Regions from separate parts of the Neorhizobium petrolearium genome, predicted to be linked through region 2. Evidence: predicted binding sites of a transcription regulator. Region 2 holds the regulator's gene; each other region holds the start of a gene.

Region 1 (4,978 bases), 2.1 Mb from region 2:
ACGCGAGCCGCCCGCAGGCAGCGCCTTCGGGAAAAAGCCACCCTTCGCGCCGACCGGCACGATGACGGCGTTCTTGACCTGCTGCGCCTTCACGAGGCCGAGAATTTCGGTGCGATAGTCCTCGCCGCGATCGGACCATCGGATGCCGCCGCGCGCCACCTTGCCGAAGCGCAGGTGTACGCCCTCCACTTCCGTGCCGTAGACGAAGATTTCCCGGAAGGGGCGCGGTTCCGGCAGGCCGTCGAGCAATTTCGGATCGAGCTTGAACGCCAGCATCTTCTTCGTGGAACCGTCGGCCTCACGCTGGAAGTAGTTGGTGCGCAGCGTCGCATCGACCGCATTGACATACCGGCGGAATGTCCGGTCCTCGTCCAGGTTGGGCACGCTGGAAAGCGCCTCCTCGATCTCCGCATGGATATCCGCGAGCTTCTTGGCGCGGGTCTTCTCGGCAATTTTCGGATCGAAGCCGTCGCGGAAAAGGCGGAAGATGGCGGCGGCGATCGCCGGATATCTGGTGAGCGTATCGGCGATATAGGTCTGCGAGTAGACGATGCCGGCCTGACGCAGATATCTGGCGTAGGCGCGCAAGACCGTGACTTCGCGGGCTGAAAGACCGGCGAGCAGGACGAGCCGATTGAAGCCATCGTTATCGATCAGGCCGCCGAAGGCGGACAGGAATGCCTCCTCGAGCAGCGGCCCCTCGCGGGAAAGATCGACCGCGCGGGCGTTATCAAGCTGCAATTCCATGTCGTGCAGCACGACGAGCTTGCTTTCCGGCCCGACATGGATTTCGAACGTCTGCTCGCTGACGACATGGAATCCGAGGTTTTCCAGCAAAGGCACTCGTCGGGAGAGCGACAAGTGCTGATCCTTGTGGAAGATCTTCAGCGAGACGGTGTTTGCGGCCTCGTCCGGGCGGCGGTAGAAGGCGATGCGGATCGTCTCGCCGGCGGCGCAGGCGGCAACATCGGGCAGGTCGGCAAAGGTTTCCTCGGGGGTAAAGGTCTCCTGGAAGGCCTGAGTGACGGAAAGGCGCGGGCCTTCTTTCGCCAGCGTGGCGAAACGTTCTTCCCAGGGCGTGGCAATCAGGCGGATCGCCTCTTCCAGCTTCACCTGGGCGATTCGTGGCGTCTTGCCGCCGCGCCGGCCGATGATGACATGGACGCGCGCGACCCCGCCCTCCGGGAAGGCCGGATAATAGGCGGAGACGTGGCCGTCATAGACACTGGCGAGGTAATCGCTCACCTTCTCGCGGACCAGCGAATTATAGTCCTCGCGGGGCACATAGACGATCACCGAGACAAAACGGTCGAAATGGTCGATGCGCGGCAATATCCGGACGCGGGGGCGTTCGCTCAGTTCCATGATCTGCTCGCAAAACCTCGCAAGCAGGTCCGGATCGATCTGGAAAAGGTCGTCGCGGGGATAGGATTCCAGCGTGTTTTCCAACATGCGGCCGGAATGGCTGTCGGGGTCGAAGCCGAAATGCTCCTCGATCCGGGCCGCCTTGGCGCGCAGAAGCGGGATTTCGCGAACGGAGTGAGTGTAGGCCGTCGCCGTGAAAAGACCGACGATGCGCAATTCGCCGACGACCTCGCCTTTTTCATCGAAGCGCTTGACGCCGACATAGTCCATATAGGCTCGTCGGTGGACGACCGATTTCACATTCGCCTTGGTGACGATGAGGAAATCCGGTCCGTCGAGGAATTCCAGGATTTCCGGCGTTGTCATCACCGCGTCCTTGCCCTGGCGCAGCACGAGAACGTCCGGATCGGAAAGGATGCCCAAGCCGCGGCCCTTGCCGCGTTCGAGCTTCGCTTCCGGGCCCTTGCCGGAATAGACGTATTCACGCATGCCGAGGAAGGTGAAATTGTCGTCGCGTAGCCAGTTAAGGAAGGCGAGCGCCTCCTCCCGATCAGATTTTTTACGGCTCGCGGAATTGTTGAGCTGCTTTGCTGCCCCCTCCAGCACCTCCAACATGGAGGCCCAATCGGTGATCGCCAGATGCACTTGGTCGAGGATGTGGCGGATACGCTCGGTGAGCGCCGTCGCCTGTTCCCGGTTCAGCGGCGCAATGTGGATCTGGATGAGGCTCACATGATGAGCCGGATTCCCGGGCTGCTCGCTGGAACGCAGAACCGGTTCTTTTCCCGGTTCCAAATTGAGGATCGGGTGGACCGCCATGAAGAGGTCGCGATGGGTCGCGGTCACCTCGCCCATGATCGAATCGAAGAGGAAGGGCATGTTCCGGTCAACGACGGTCAGCACCGAAACCGGCACGCTGTTCGGCTCAACGCCGGACAAGGTCTCCACCGTGATATCCGCCCGGATCCGTGTCCAGGCCTGCAACCGTTCGGCCGCATGTCTCGCCGAGCGGGCCAGCATTTCGGGCGTATAGTTCTCAAGGTCGTCATTGCTGGCCCGGCCAAACAGAATGAACGGATCGAGATGCGGTCCCTTGCTTTCAGCGGCGATTTTGCGTGCGCTTTCGATCTGCTTTTCCCGCTTCGGATTCTGCCTGGCGGCCATGCCCCTCTCCCCTTTTTCCGTTCAAAGATCGAATAAATTCATCTCATGTCATCATGCGGCAACGTGGCCGATCCATGTCAGTGCGCAACAGACCTTCCATTCTTCCGTGAAGCCTTGTTGACATAACCGGCCGAAGAAACCATCAACAGGGCCTCGAAGCGGGAAATCAGACCCATGGATACCAGCAATGCCGTCATCGTCATCTCCAGCCATGTCGTGCGGGGCTCGGTCGGCAACAGAGCCGCCGTCTTCGCATTGGAAATCCTCGGGTTTCCCGTTTGGGCCATGCCGACCATCGTCCTTCCCTGGCATCCGGGTCACGGGCCTTCCACGCGGCTGACCTTTCCCGAATCAGACTTCGACAAGGCTATAGGCGATCTCATCCGCGCGCCATGGCTCGGCGAGGTGAAGGCGGTGCTGACCGGCTATTTCGGCAATGCGGCCCAGCCGCGCTCGGTTGCGCGGCTCATCCGCGCGCTGAAGGAGAGAAATCCCGACCTTCTCTATATCTGCGATCCAGTCATGGGTGATCTCGGCGGACTCTATATCCCGCAGCCGACAGCGGAAGCGATCCGCGACGAGCTCATCCCGCTCGCGACAATCGCGACCCCGAACCGCTATGAGCTGGCCTGGCTTTCCGGTGCGCCGCTCGAAACCAACAACGCGATCATGGACGCGGCAGTCGCGCTCGGGCCGCCTCGCATCCTGGTGACGTCGGCCGTGCCGATGATGGCGGGCGGGACGGGAAACCTCTATCTCACCGGAAAACACGCACTGCTTGCCGAGCACCGGCTGATCGACAATCCGCCGAACGGTCTCGGTGATCTCATGAGCGCACTTTTCCTGGGGCGAATCCTTGCAGGCATGGACGAGGAAAAAGCGCTGCAGCTTGCCACCGCCAGCGTTTTCGAGATTCTCGCTCGCACGGCCAAGCGTGGCGGCGACGAGCTGACGCTCGAAACGGATGCGTCGAGCCTTTCCTCGCCCATGGCCATGGTGCAAATGCGCCGGCTGGTGCATCCGTTGCAACGGGTGAAGCGATAAGCCGGCCAGTCTCGCAATTGTAGAATGACCGTTGATCTTCGGCGAGCGGCACTATAATCCTTGGTACATGACGGACTTTCCAGACAGACTTCTGGCGGGCTATCGCAACTTCATGAACGGGCGCTATAGCGACGAAAGCGATCGCTACCGGGCATTGGCGGAGACCGGGCAGAAACCTCACACCCTTGTCATCGCCTGTTGCGATTCACGTTCTGCTCCGGAGACCATCTTCGACTGTGGTCCCGGCGAGCTCTTCGTCGTGCGCAATGTCGCCAACATGGTGCCGCCCTACGAGCCGGATAGCCAGTTTCATGCCACTTCGGCCGCGCTGGAATATGCGGTTCAAGTCCTGAAGATCCGCAATATCGTTGTCATGGGCCATGGCCGTTGCGGCGGCATTCAGGCGGCGCTGGATCCCTCCACGGAACCGCTGTCGCCGGGCGATTTCATCGGCAGATGGATGAGCCTCGTGCGGCCCGCGGCTGAACAGATCCAGAATAACGCGTTCATGACGCCGGCCGAACGCCAGACGGCGCTGGAACGGGTCTCCATCCGTAATTCCATCGCCAATCTGCAGACATTTCCTTTCGTGAAGAATCGCGGAGAGGAAGGCGGACTCAGCATTCATGGTGCCTGGTTCGATATTTCCACCGGGGAACTCTGGGTGATGAACAGTAAGGGCGATTTTGTCCGCCCCGATCTCGACGAACCGCCGATCGAGGCCGAGCAAGCCTCGGCCTGAATCTCAGCGGGAACTCGTCTGCAGGCCGTCGATCTGGCCGCCGATATGGGCGATCGCCCGCTGATAGACCGAGGCGGCATTCCAGCCCTGGATGGCGGCGAAATTCGGTTCCCCCGGTTGGTATCCGGCACCGGCCCTCCAGCCATGACCGCGCAGGAAGTTGGCGGTCGAGGCAAGCGCGTCGGCGCGCGAGCGGACCATGTCGATATGGCCGTCGCCGTCACCGTCGGTGCCGTAACGGACGACGTTCAACGGCAGGAACTGGGTCTGCCCGATTTCTCCATGAGCGGCGCCGCGGGCAGAAATGCTCAGATCGCCGCGGGCGACGAGTTGGAGAGCGGCATAAAGCTGCTCAGTAAAATAGGCAGAGCGGCGGCAGTCATAGGCGAGCGTGGCGACCGCCGACAGCGTGTGCTGGTTGCCCATGAAGCTGCCAAAACCCGTTTCCATGCCCCAGATGGCGATCAGCGGACCGGCGGGCACGCCGTAACGGCGTTCGATCGAAGCGAAGAGTGAGGCATTGCCGGACCTCATGCTCTTGCCGCGGGAGATGATGGTCGCGCCACCACGCTTGCGCATGAATTCATCGAAGGAGAGCTTGAAGCTCTTCTGACCGCGGTCGGCGCGGATCGTTTCGCGATTGTAGGAGATGTTGGCGAACGC
Region 2 (4,978 bases):
TTTCCTCAGCACTTGCCCCCTTTGCGTTCGCTGTCATGCTGGGAACTTGGGGGGTCGGCCAGGCAGTATCGATCAGCATTCTGGGAGGCGCGGCGGCCGTCGGCCTGTTCGGAGCGATCGCCTTCGCCCGCTACAGAGCAACAAGACCAGCAGCTGGACCTTTCGGTGGTTCGCAGGCCTGACAAGACACGACAAACAGGAGATGCAGGCCCCTCGGCGAAGCCCTAAAGAAAAGCAGCATAGGCCTTCCAACGATCGCGAGAAAATTCAGACGTCGCCGAGGGCGTAGCCCGCTCCGCGGACGGTCCGGATCACCTGGTCAGCCTTGCCCAGGCTGATGCCCTTCCGGAGGCGACCGATGTGCACGTCGACGGCGCGCTCGTCCACGGTTGCACCATCACCCCAGAGCGACCTTTTCAGCTCCGTCCGCGAATAGACCCGTCCCGGATACCGCATCAGGAACTCGAGAAGCCGGAACTCGGTGGGGCCGAGCCTGACTTCCTTCTTCTGCCTGTGGACCCTGTGTGCTTCGCGGTCGAGGGTCAGGTCTCCGACCCTGATCATATGGCTCAGAAGATTCGGATGCATGCGGCGAAGAAGGTTCTTCACCCTTATGGCAAGCTCGACGGAGGGGAATGGCTCTACGAGGCAGTCATCCGCGCCGGCAGCGAGACCCGTCAGCCTGTCGCTCTCGCTTTCCGCCGGAACAAGCAGGACCACGGGCACCCGCATCGTTGCTGGTTCGGTACGAAGTCTTCGGCAGATCTCGATGCCATTCAGCCCCGGAAGGGACGAACTCAGCACCAGTACATCGGGAAGGCTCGAAACCAACCGCTCCATCAGCTCGGAGCCCGCCGAAAGCAGCGTCACGTCGAAACCTTCATCGACAAGGGAGAACCGCAGCACTTCGCGCAGCGTTTCATCGCCATCGATCACCACGACAACTCGCGCTCCCATCGCGGTGCTCTCCCTAGTGTCCTTCCATCGAGTATCCGGCGCCGCGGACGGTGCGGATGACATCCTGCATGTTGGAGAAGTTGAGCGCCTTCCTGAGGCGTCCGACATGCACGTCGACGGTGCGCTCGTCCACATAGATGTCGTGGCCCCACACCCCGTCGAGAAGCTGCGAGCGCGAGAAGACCCGGCCGGGCGCGGCCATCAGGAATTCCAGAAGCCGGAACTCCGTCGGGCCGAGCCGCACTTCGCGGCTCTTGCGATGCACCCTGTGCGTCTCCCGGTCCAGCTCGATGTCGCCGCAGCGCAGGACGCTCGACAGCACTTCCGGACGCGCGCGCCGCAGCATCGCCTTCACTCGCGCCATCAGTTCCGGCGTCGAGAACGGCTTTACGACATAGTCATCGGCGCCGGTCGCAAGCCCGCGGACCCGTTCGCTCTCCTCGCCGCGCGCCGTCAGCATGATGATCGGCAGTCGCTCCGTCTCCGGCCGCATCCTCAGCCGCCGGCAGAGTTCGATGCCGGAAACACCGGGCAACATCCAGTCGAGGATCAGAAGATCCGGCGTGCGTTCCTGAAGCCTGATCTCGGCTTCATCCCCGCGCAGAATCGTCTCCACCTCATAACCTTCCGCTTCAAGGTTGTAGCGAAGAAGCACGCTCAGCGCCTCCTCATCCTCCACGACCGCGATCTTCGGCTGCATTCCGTCTTAGCTCCGTCACCATTCCATCGTCATTCGGCGCCATTATTCCGTGATCGCGCCGAGCGTGTTCGACGTATCGTCCTTCGGACGCTCGCCTTCCGGCTGGGCGCCGGTCGTCATGTAGTAGATCGTCTCGGCGATGTTGGTGGCGTGGTCGCCGATACGCTCGATGTTCTTGGCACAGAACAGAAGATGCGTGCAGGTGGTGATGTTGCGCGGATCTTCCATCATGTAGGTCAAAAGCTCGCGGAACAGGGACGTGTACATCGCGTCGATTTCCTCGTCGCGGATGCGGATCGCCTCCGCCTTCTCGGCCGAACGGCTAGAATAGACGTCCAGCACTTCCTTCAGCTGCGTCAGCGCCAGGTCCGACAGGTGCTCGATGCCGCGCGCGAGCTTGCGCGGCACACCGGTGCCCTGCACCGCGATCACCCGCTTGGCAGTGTTCTTGCCGAGGTCGCCGACCCGCTCCAGATCGGAGGCGATGCGCAGCGATCCGACGATGTCGCGCAGGTCGCCCGCAACCGGCTGGCGGCGGGCGATCGTCACGATCGCCTTGTCGCCGATATCGCGCTCGGCATGGTCGAGGATCACGTCGTCGGAGATCACCTTCTGGGCAAGGGCGGCATCGGAATTGACCAGTGCCCGCACTGCATCCGCGCACATCTGCTCCGCAAGCCCGCCCATCTCCGAAATCCGGCGGCTCAGATATTTCAGTTCGTCGTCATAGGCAGACAGGATATGTGTCGAAGACATGGTCTTATCCTCAGATTGTCAGAAAGGGCCCGCAACCGGCGATCAGCCGAAGCGGCCCATGATGTAGTCCTGCGTACGCTGGTCATCCGGATTGGTGAACATCTTGTCGGTATCGTTCTCCTCAACCAGGTTTCCGAGATGGAACATGGCAGTGCGTTGCGATACGCGGGCCGCCTGCTGCATCGAGTGCGTCACGATGACGATCGTGAAGTTTTCGCGCAGTTCGTGGATCAGCTCCTCGACCTTGGCGGTGGCGATCGGATCGAGCGCCGAACAGGGTTCGTCCATCAGGATCACTTCCGGGCTGACGGCAACGGCGCGCGCAATGCACAGGCGCTGCTGCTGACCGCCGGAAAGGCCCGTACCTGGGCTGTCGAGACGATCCTTCACCTCGCCCCACAGTCCTGCCTTCTGCAGGGCCGAAGACACGATATCGTCCAGCTCCGACTTCTTTCGCGCCAGACCATGAATGCGCGGGCCATAGGCGACGTTCTCGTAGATCGACTTCGGGAAAGGGTTCGGCTTCTGGAACACCATGCCGACCTTGGCGCGCAGCTGAACCGGGTCCACCTTGGGATCGTAAATGTTCTCCGAGTCGATCGATATGTTGCCCTCGACACGGCAGTTGGCGATCGTGTCATTCATCCGGTTGATGCAACGCAGGAACGTCGATTTGCCGCAGCCCGACGGACCGATGAAGGCTGTCACGGACCGAGGGCGGATATCGATATTGACATCCTTGATGGCGTGCTTTTCGCCGTAATAAACCTGCACGTTACGGGCGGAAATCTTCGGTTCATTCATGAGTGGAGCTTTCGTCGGCGTCGTCGTCATCGTCGTTGAGATATTATTCATCATTACACACCCCTTTACCAACGGCGCTCGAAGCGGCGGCGAAGAATGATTGCGACCAGGTTCATTAGGATCAGGAATACCAGAAGCACGATGATGGCACCGGACGCACGTTCGACGAATGCCGGGTCGCCGCGCTGCGTCCAGTTATAGACCTGGACCGGAAGCGCCGACGCCGGATCGAAGAAGCCATCCGGCGGACCGGCGGGATATTCGCGCACGAAGGCGACCATGCCGATCAGCAGCAGAGGCGCAGTCTCCCCGAGAGCTCGGGCCAGCCCGATGATCGTCCCCGTCAGGATACCGGGCATCGCCAAGGGCAGAACATGATGGAAGATGGACTGCATCTTCGATGCGCCAACACCGAGCGCTGCGTCGCGGATAGACGGTGGAACGGCCTTGAGGGCGGCGCGAGTGGCGATGATGATCGTCGGCAACGTCATCAGGGTCAGAACAAGCCCCCCCACAACCGGCGCCGATTGCGGCAGACCGAAGAAATTGATCAGTACGGCAAGGCCCAGAATACCGAAGACGATCGAGGGAACCGCGGCAAGGTTCGAGATGTTCACCTCGATCAGATCGGTGAAGCGGTTCTGCGGCGCAAATTCCTCAAGATAGATTGATGCAGCCACGCCGATCGGCAGCGACAGGACGAACACGATCAGCATCATATAGGCGGAGCCAATGACCGCAATCCCCAGGCCCGCCGCTTCAGGCCGGGTATCGGAGGCGTCCGGCGCCGTGAAGAAGCTCCAGTTGAAACGGGTCGTCAGAATGCCCGCCTCCTTGAGCTTGTCCGCCAGCATCAGTTGTTCGGGGGACGTATTGCGGTCGAGCTTCGCGCTCTCCATCGTCACGCGCCCCTTGTAATATCCGTCGATACGGCCCGCGGCCAGAAGATCAAAGGAATGGGTCTGGCCAATCACCGACGGATCGGCCATCACAAACCTGCGGAGATCGGCGGGAGCCTCCTTGGAGATCAGCTCGGCGGCGGCCTTTGCGTTCATGCCGTCGATGGTGATGCCCTTCTGCGCCATCGCGTCGCGGAGCGCCTTCTCGATGATGGGCGCATATCCGAAGGTCGAGACCTTCGCGATGTTCTCCGGCTTGCGATCGCCGGCCTTGTCGAGAACGGCAGCGTCGAGATTGACGTTGAGGGTGATGTAGGTCTGCTGGAACGACGACAGGCCGTTCGACAGGATGGACAGCAGGAGGCCGATCAGTGCGACGATACCGATCGCCACGGCGATCTTGCCCATCAGGCGAAACCGGGCCTCCGCATTGTTGCGACGACGGGTTCGTTCATCGAGGGCAAGAAGGGACTTTCCCTTTGCCGGAACGGCTGGGTTGCCGAATACGGTCACGTCGGTCATTCGTACTGCTCCCGGTATTTGCGCACGATGTAAAGGGCCAGCACGTTCAGCCCAAGCGTTATGACGAAGAGGGTCAGGCCAAGCGCGAATGCAACCAGCGTTTCGGGGCTTCCGAACTCCGTATCGCCCGTCAGCTGACTGACGATCTTGACGGTGACCGTTGTCATCGCCTCGAAAGGATTGAGGTCAAGCTTCGCCGCAGCGCCCGCGCCAAGGACCACGATCATGGTTTCCCCGATCGCGCGACTTGCCGCCAGCAGGATTGCACCCACGATACCGGGCAAGGCGGCCGGCAGAACGACCTGTCTGATAGTCTCCGACTGTGTGGCCCCCAGTCCGT
Region 3 (4,978 bases), 280 kb from region 2:
TCCGGCGTCACCTTCATCGACACCGCAGACGTCTATGGCGACGGCCGTTCGGAAAAGATCATCGCGAGCGTTCTAAAGTCGCGTGGCGGCGCGCGCCCGATGGTCGCGACCAAGGCGGGCCGGCGGCTGAACCCGCATGTCGCCGACGGTTACACCAGAGCCAATCTCGAAGCCTTTATCGACCGCAGCCTCAAGAACCTCGAAGTCGACAGCCTTGACCTCGTGCAGCTCCATTGCCCGCCAACCGAGGTCCTTTACCGCCCGGACGTCTTCGGCGCGCTCGACGATCTTCGCCGCGCCGGCAAGATCAGGAACTACGGAGTCAGTGTCGAAAAGGTCGAGGAGGCCTTGAAGGCGATCGAATATCCCGACGTCGTCAGCATCCAGATCATCTATAACATCTTCCGCCAGCGACCGGCCGACTTGTTCTTCAAGGAGGCCAAGCGGAAAAACGTGGCGGTTATCGTCCGCGTGCCGCTCGCCAGCGGCCTGCTGTCCGGCAAGATCACCCGTGAAACGGCCTTCGCCAAGGACGACCACCGCAACTTCAACCGGCATGGCGAGGCCTTCGATGTCGGCGAGACCTTTGCGGGCGTACCCTTCGAGGTGGGCCTTCAAGCCGTCGACGAGGTGCGCAAGCTGGTGCCGGCCGGCGCCTCCATGGCCGCCTTCGCACTGAAATGGATCCTGATGAACGAGGCGGTCACCGTCGTCATCCCCGGCGCGCGCAACGAGGCGCAGGCGAAGGACAATGCTGCGGCGGCCGAACTTGCCGCACTTTCTGCCGACGTTATGACGGCAACGAAGGAAATCTATGCGCGGCTGGTTGCCCCGCATGTGCATCAGCGCTGGTGAGGGATCAGATGATCGGCGGCGCCCCTCATTCCCCTGCCGACGGTACTTGGCTTTTCTTCCGTCAGCCGATCCTAAACCGGTAAATAGTCTCGCTATCCGATTTCACCCGCTCCAAGTCCCCTCCGCCGGCAGCATCGATCGCCCGCGGCCAGAAGGCTTGGGCCGGCGTGTTCAACGCCATGACGCTCAATTCCCAGCGGCCAGGATGGGCGCGCAGGACGGCGGTGGCGGCGTCGCGTCCAGCGCCATGCCGTCGCGCGTCCGGAACGATATAGAATTCAGCTATCGAAAAATCCGTGCTTCGGCCCGACGGGGACCAAGTATTGACGAAGGCGAAGCCGATGCATTCGCTGTCCCGTCGTATGAGATAGGGCCAGCGGCTTTCGATCTCCTGCCAATAGGCATCGAAATACGGGTAATCAGCGCCGGAGCCGCCATATCTTTCGAACTCTGCGAGATATTGGGAAAGAAGATCTCTCAGCAGAGGCTTTTGCGCCGCGGGTGCCAGCTCTATGCCAATATCCATCGCATCTCCTTACACAAAAAGGCCGGGCGAAACCCGGCCTTTCCTTATTCTGGCATCCATGGATGCTCAGTTGGTGGCCTTCAGCTCGACCGGAAAGAACAGCGTTTCGCCGGAGCTATCGTCGATGCCGTCGTTGTCGGTGACGGCAAAGGCCTTGCCAGACTTGTCGAAGGTAAAGCCTTCGAGCTTGTCGAGGACATAGCCGTTGGTCACCTTCAGGTCCGGGATGAAGTCGTGGACTTCTTCCTTTTTCACCAGCGGCAGTTCGCTGCCGATCTTGCCCGGCTTGAGGTCGGCGATTGCGACGCGATAGAGCTTCTTCAGCCTGGCATTGTCGCCGATCTGGTTGTCGCGCTCGATGATGTAGACGTAATCGCCATGCGCGGTGATTTCCGACAGACCGACCCAACCGGCATCTGCCTTCTCCAGTGGATAGCGGACGGCACCCCATTCCTTGCTCTTCGGCTTATAGGAGACGAGCTTCACGGTGCCCTTCGGGTCGTCCTTCCATTCGCGCTGGATTGCCATCCAGAGCGTCAGGTCGTCGCCGGAGCCAACGGTGGTGATGCCTTCGAAGCCGTAACGGCTCTCGTTGGAAAGCAGATCCGCCGGCAGGCCGATCTCGGTCTTGATCTCGCCCTTGGCGCTGACGCTGTAGAGGCCGTGCCCGACCAGCTTGGAGGCATCACCCTCCGACGCAAGCCAGAAGCCGCCCTTGCCATCGAGCGCGATACCTTCGATGTCGAGCTTCTGGGCCGGCTGCCCTCCGCGGGTCACGCGCAGGACATTGGTGATCTCAGCCGGCGTCCTGGTCGTGTCGATGGTGAAGATCGACGGCTGCATGCCATAGAAGGAATCACTGACGGCATGGAGGATGCCGTCCTTTTCAGCATCGCCGACGAGACCGGACAGAGCGCCCCAGCCGAGCACGTTGCCGTCGACATCCTTGGAAACGAGCGTTGGATAGTTCGGCTGGCCTTCGGCAAGCTCGTAAATCATCACATGCGAGCGTGCACCGCCGTCTTCGCCAAGATCGACTTCGTTGGCGGTGGCAAACAGGTTACGGCCAGGAATGGCGACAGCACCTTCCGGCGAAATGCCCGACGGCAGAAGCTGGGCAAGTTGCGGTTCGGCGCCGGTATCCTTGTAGACGGCCACGACGGAAGCGCGTTCGGAAAGAATGAAGATGTAGTTCTGGCCATTGAAGGAAGCGAACTCCATGCCTTCCAGTTCAACGCCCTTCGACTTCGCACGCTTGTCCGGGAAATGTCCGATGCGGGCGATTTCGCGTTCCAGCGACGCGCCGGACTCGTAGAGAACCTTGCCAGTACGATCGAAGATCGTGAAGCTGCGCGAACCACCCTTCCAGTCGCCTTCATTGGCGATAACGAGGCGGTTGTTGTCCAGCCACTTGATGGCATCCGGTTCGCGCAATACGCCCTCCGCCTTGCCGGTGAAGGAAAGCTGGCCGTCGGTCTTGTTGTCGATGCCTTCCAGATCGGTCTTGCCAGCGGAGAAATGGCCGACGACGGTCGCTGTCTTGCCATCGATGATGGCGATGTGGTTGTTCTCCTGCAGCGTGACGGCTATCTCGCCGGCATCGTTGATGGCAACGAATTCCGGTTCCGGATCTTCCGGCGCGATCTCCGCAAGGCCGGTCAGCGAGACATGCTTGATGGAGGCGCAGTCGGCGGCACCATCCTTCAGCGACACGATGACCAGATCACCGACCGGCATCTGGGGAATGGCGCCGTCGTTCACGTCCTCGTCGCGCTCGTTTTCGATGGCGATCGCAGCAAAGGTCTTGTCCTTCGAAATAGCGATCGAATCCGGCTGGCCGCCGAGGTCGCAGGTTGCTTCGATCTTCTTCGACGCGATATCCACGACATTCAGCTTGCCGGACGGCTTCACGTAGCTTTCCGACGTATTGACGGCGGCGAGAACCTTGGAGCCGACTGCGGCTACGGATGTAGGCTCGCCGTCAAGGAACAGCGCGCCGAGCGCCTTCGGAGCCTTGGGATCGGTGATGTCGATGAAACCGATCGCGCCAAGCGGGCTGTCGGAATAGATCAGCGTATTGCCGTCTTCGCTGGCGGTGATGATTTCCGCCGACGTGGTCGTCAGCTTGTCCTTGTCCGCAGGAAGATTGCTGGCAACGGGGAAGGATGCGATGCGGTTGAAGACCTGCTCTGCGCTGGCAGGCGCTGCGACCGAGGCGAGAAGCACCGCTGTCAGCGCGGCGTGAATACGGAATGTCATAGGAGCCCTCCTGTCCATAAAACCGTCGCTGGTTATTGGAGCATGCGCATGACAGAGGGATGACGGTTTTCACACGTTGGAGCTGCCCAACCTACGATGTTCTGAGAAAACGAAAAAGGCCCGGGAAACCCAGGCCTTTCCGTTATTGAGACTGCTACAGGGTTGCCCGGAGGCAGCGCGTTAGCTGTTGACAGCATCCTTCAGGCCCTTGCCGGCCGAGAACTTCGGCACGTTGCGTGCCGGAATGTCGACTTCGGCGCCGGTCGACGGGTTGCGGCCCTTGGATGCCTCGCGACGGGAAACGGAGAAGCTGCCGAAGCCGGCGAGACGAATGTCGCCACCCTTCTTCAGCTCAGCCTGTACGGTCTCAAAAACGGCATCAACAGCAGATGCGGCATCAGCCTTGGAGAGACCGGCTTTTTCGGCCACTGCGGATACCAATTCGTTCTTGTTCATGTTTCCACCCCTTTCAGCGGTTTTGGAACGACTCATGTATTTCGGCGCCGACAATAGTTCGGTGTCAGGCCTTGGCAACCCAAAAGCTCCGCAATCGCCTGAAAAACAAGGGGTATGCGGCAGTTTTCACAAAAAAAGCCGGCTTGAAACCGGCTTTTTCCGTGGATAGTGCCAATTTGGCATGACCAAAAGACGATCGATCAGTGGGCGACCGCAGTTCCGACGTCGTCGACCCCTTCGACGGTCGCAATCACCGGCGTTTCCACCGTGCCGTCCCATTCGATCGGCTCGGGCTGGCGGACAAGCGCCTGGCGGATCACTTCACCCATACGCGAGACAGGAATGATCTCCATGTTGTTCTTCACATTGTCCGGAATCTCCGCCAGGTCCTTGGCGTTTTCCTCCGGGATCAGAACCTTCTTGATGCCGCCGCGCAGCGCCGCAAGGAGCTTCTCCTTGAGACCGCCGATCGGCAGAACACGGCCGCGAAGCGTGATCTCGCCGGTCATGGCGACGTCCTTGTTGACCGGAATGCCGGTCATGACCGAGACGATCGCGGTGGCCATGGCGACACCCGCCGACGGGCCGTCCTTCGGGGTCGCCCCTTCCGGAACGTGGACGTGGATATCCGACTTGTCGAAGCGCGGAGGTTCGATGCCGAAATCCACAGCGCGCGAACGGACATAGGATGCCGCCGCCGAGATGGACTCCTTCATGACTTCCTTCAGGTTGCCGGTGACCGTCATGCGGCCCTTGCCCGGCATCATGACGCCTTCGATCGTCAGGAGTTCGCCGCCGACTTCCGTCCAGGCGAGACCGGTGACGACACCAACCTGATCCTCACGTTCGGCCTCGCCGTGGCGGAAGCGCGGAACGCCGAGA

Evidence for each region. The regulator PhoB, encoded in region 2, activates phosphate uptake and scavenging genes when phosphate is short. The targets are predictions, from matches to a motif close to TGTCATNNANCTGTCAT.
Region 1: the regulator PhoB is predicted to act here: its motif matches at 2,636-2,652, upstream of QEO92_RS23470 (NAD-glutamate dehydrogenase).
Region 3: the regulator PhoB is predicted to act here: its motif matches at 3,689-3,705, upstream of QEO92_RS05600 (esterase-like activity of phytase family protein).

What each region holds. Positions count from the first base shown of each region.
Region 1 is NZ_CP123000.1:4,845,827-4,850,804, reverse strand. It holds gene QEO92_RS23470 (NAD-glutamate dehydrogenase) at 1-2,529, opposite strand, end outside; gene pdxY (pyridoxal kinase PdxY) at 2,704-3,573, shown strand; gene QEO92_RS23460 (carbonic anhydrase) at 3,641-4,315, shown strand; gene QEO92_RS23455 (lytic murein transglycosylase) at 4,319-4,978, opposite strand, start outside.
Region 2 is NZ_CP123000.1:1,362,117-1,367,094, reverse strand. It holds gene arsK (arsenite efflux MFS transporter ArsK) at 1-182, shown strand, start outside; gene QEO92_RS06960 (winged helix-turn-helix domain-containing protein) at 268-957, opposite strand; gene phoB (phosphate regulon transcriptional regulator PhoB) at 971-1,657, opposite strand; gene phoU (phosphate signaling complex protein PhoU) at 1,700-2,413, opposite strand; gene pstB (phosphate ABC transporter ATP-binding protein PstB) at 2,456-3,247, opposite strand; gene pstA (phosphate ABC transporter permease PstA) at 3,283-4,638, opposite strand; gene pstC (phosphate ABC transporter permease subunit PstC) at 4,635-4,978, opposite strand, start outside.
Region 3 is NZ_CP123000.1:1,078,303-1,083,280, reverse strand. It holds gene QEO92_RS05610 (aldo/keto reductase) at 1-855, shown strand, start outside; gene QEO92_RS05605 (GNAT family N-acetyltransferase) at 917-1,381, opposite strand; gene QEO92_RS05600 (esterase-like activity of phytase family protein) at 1,448-3,640, opposite strand; gene hupB (DNA-binding protein HupB) at 3,821-4,096, opposite strand; gene lon (endopeptidase La) at 4,297-4,978, opposite strand, start outside.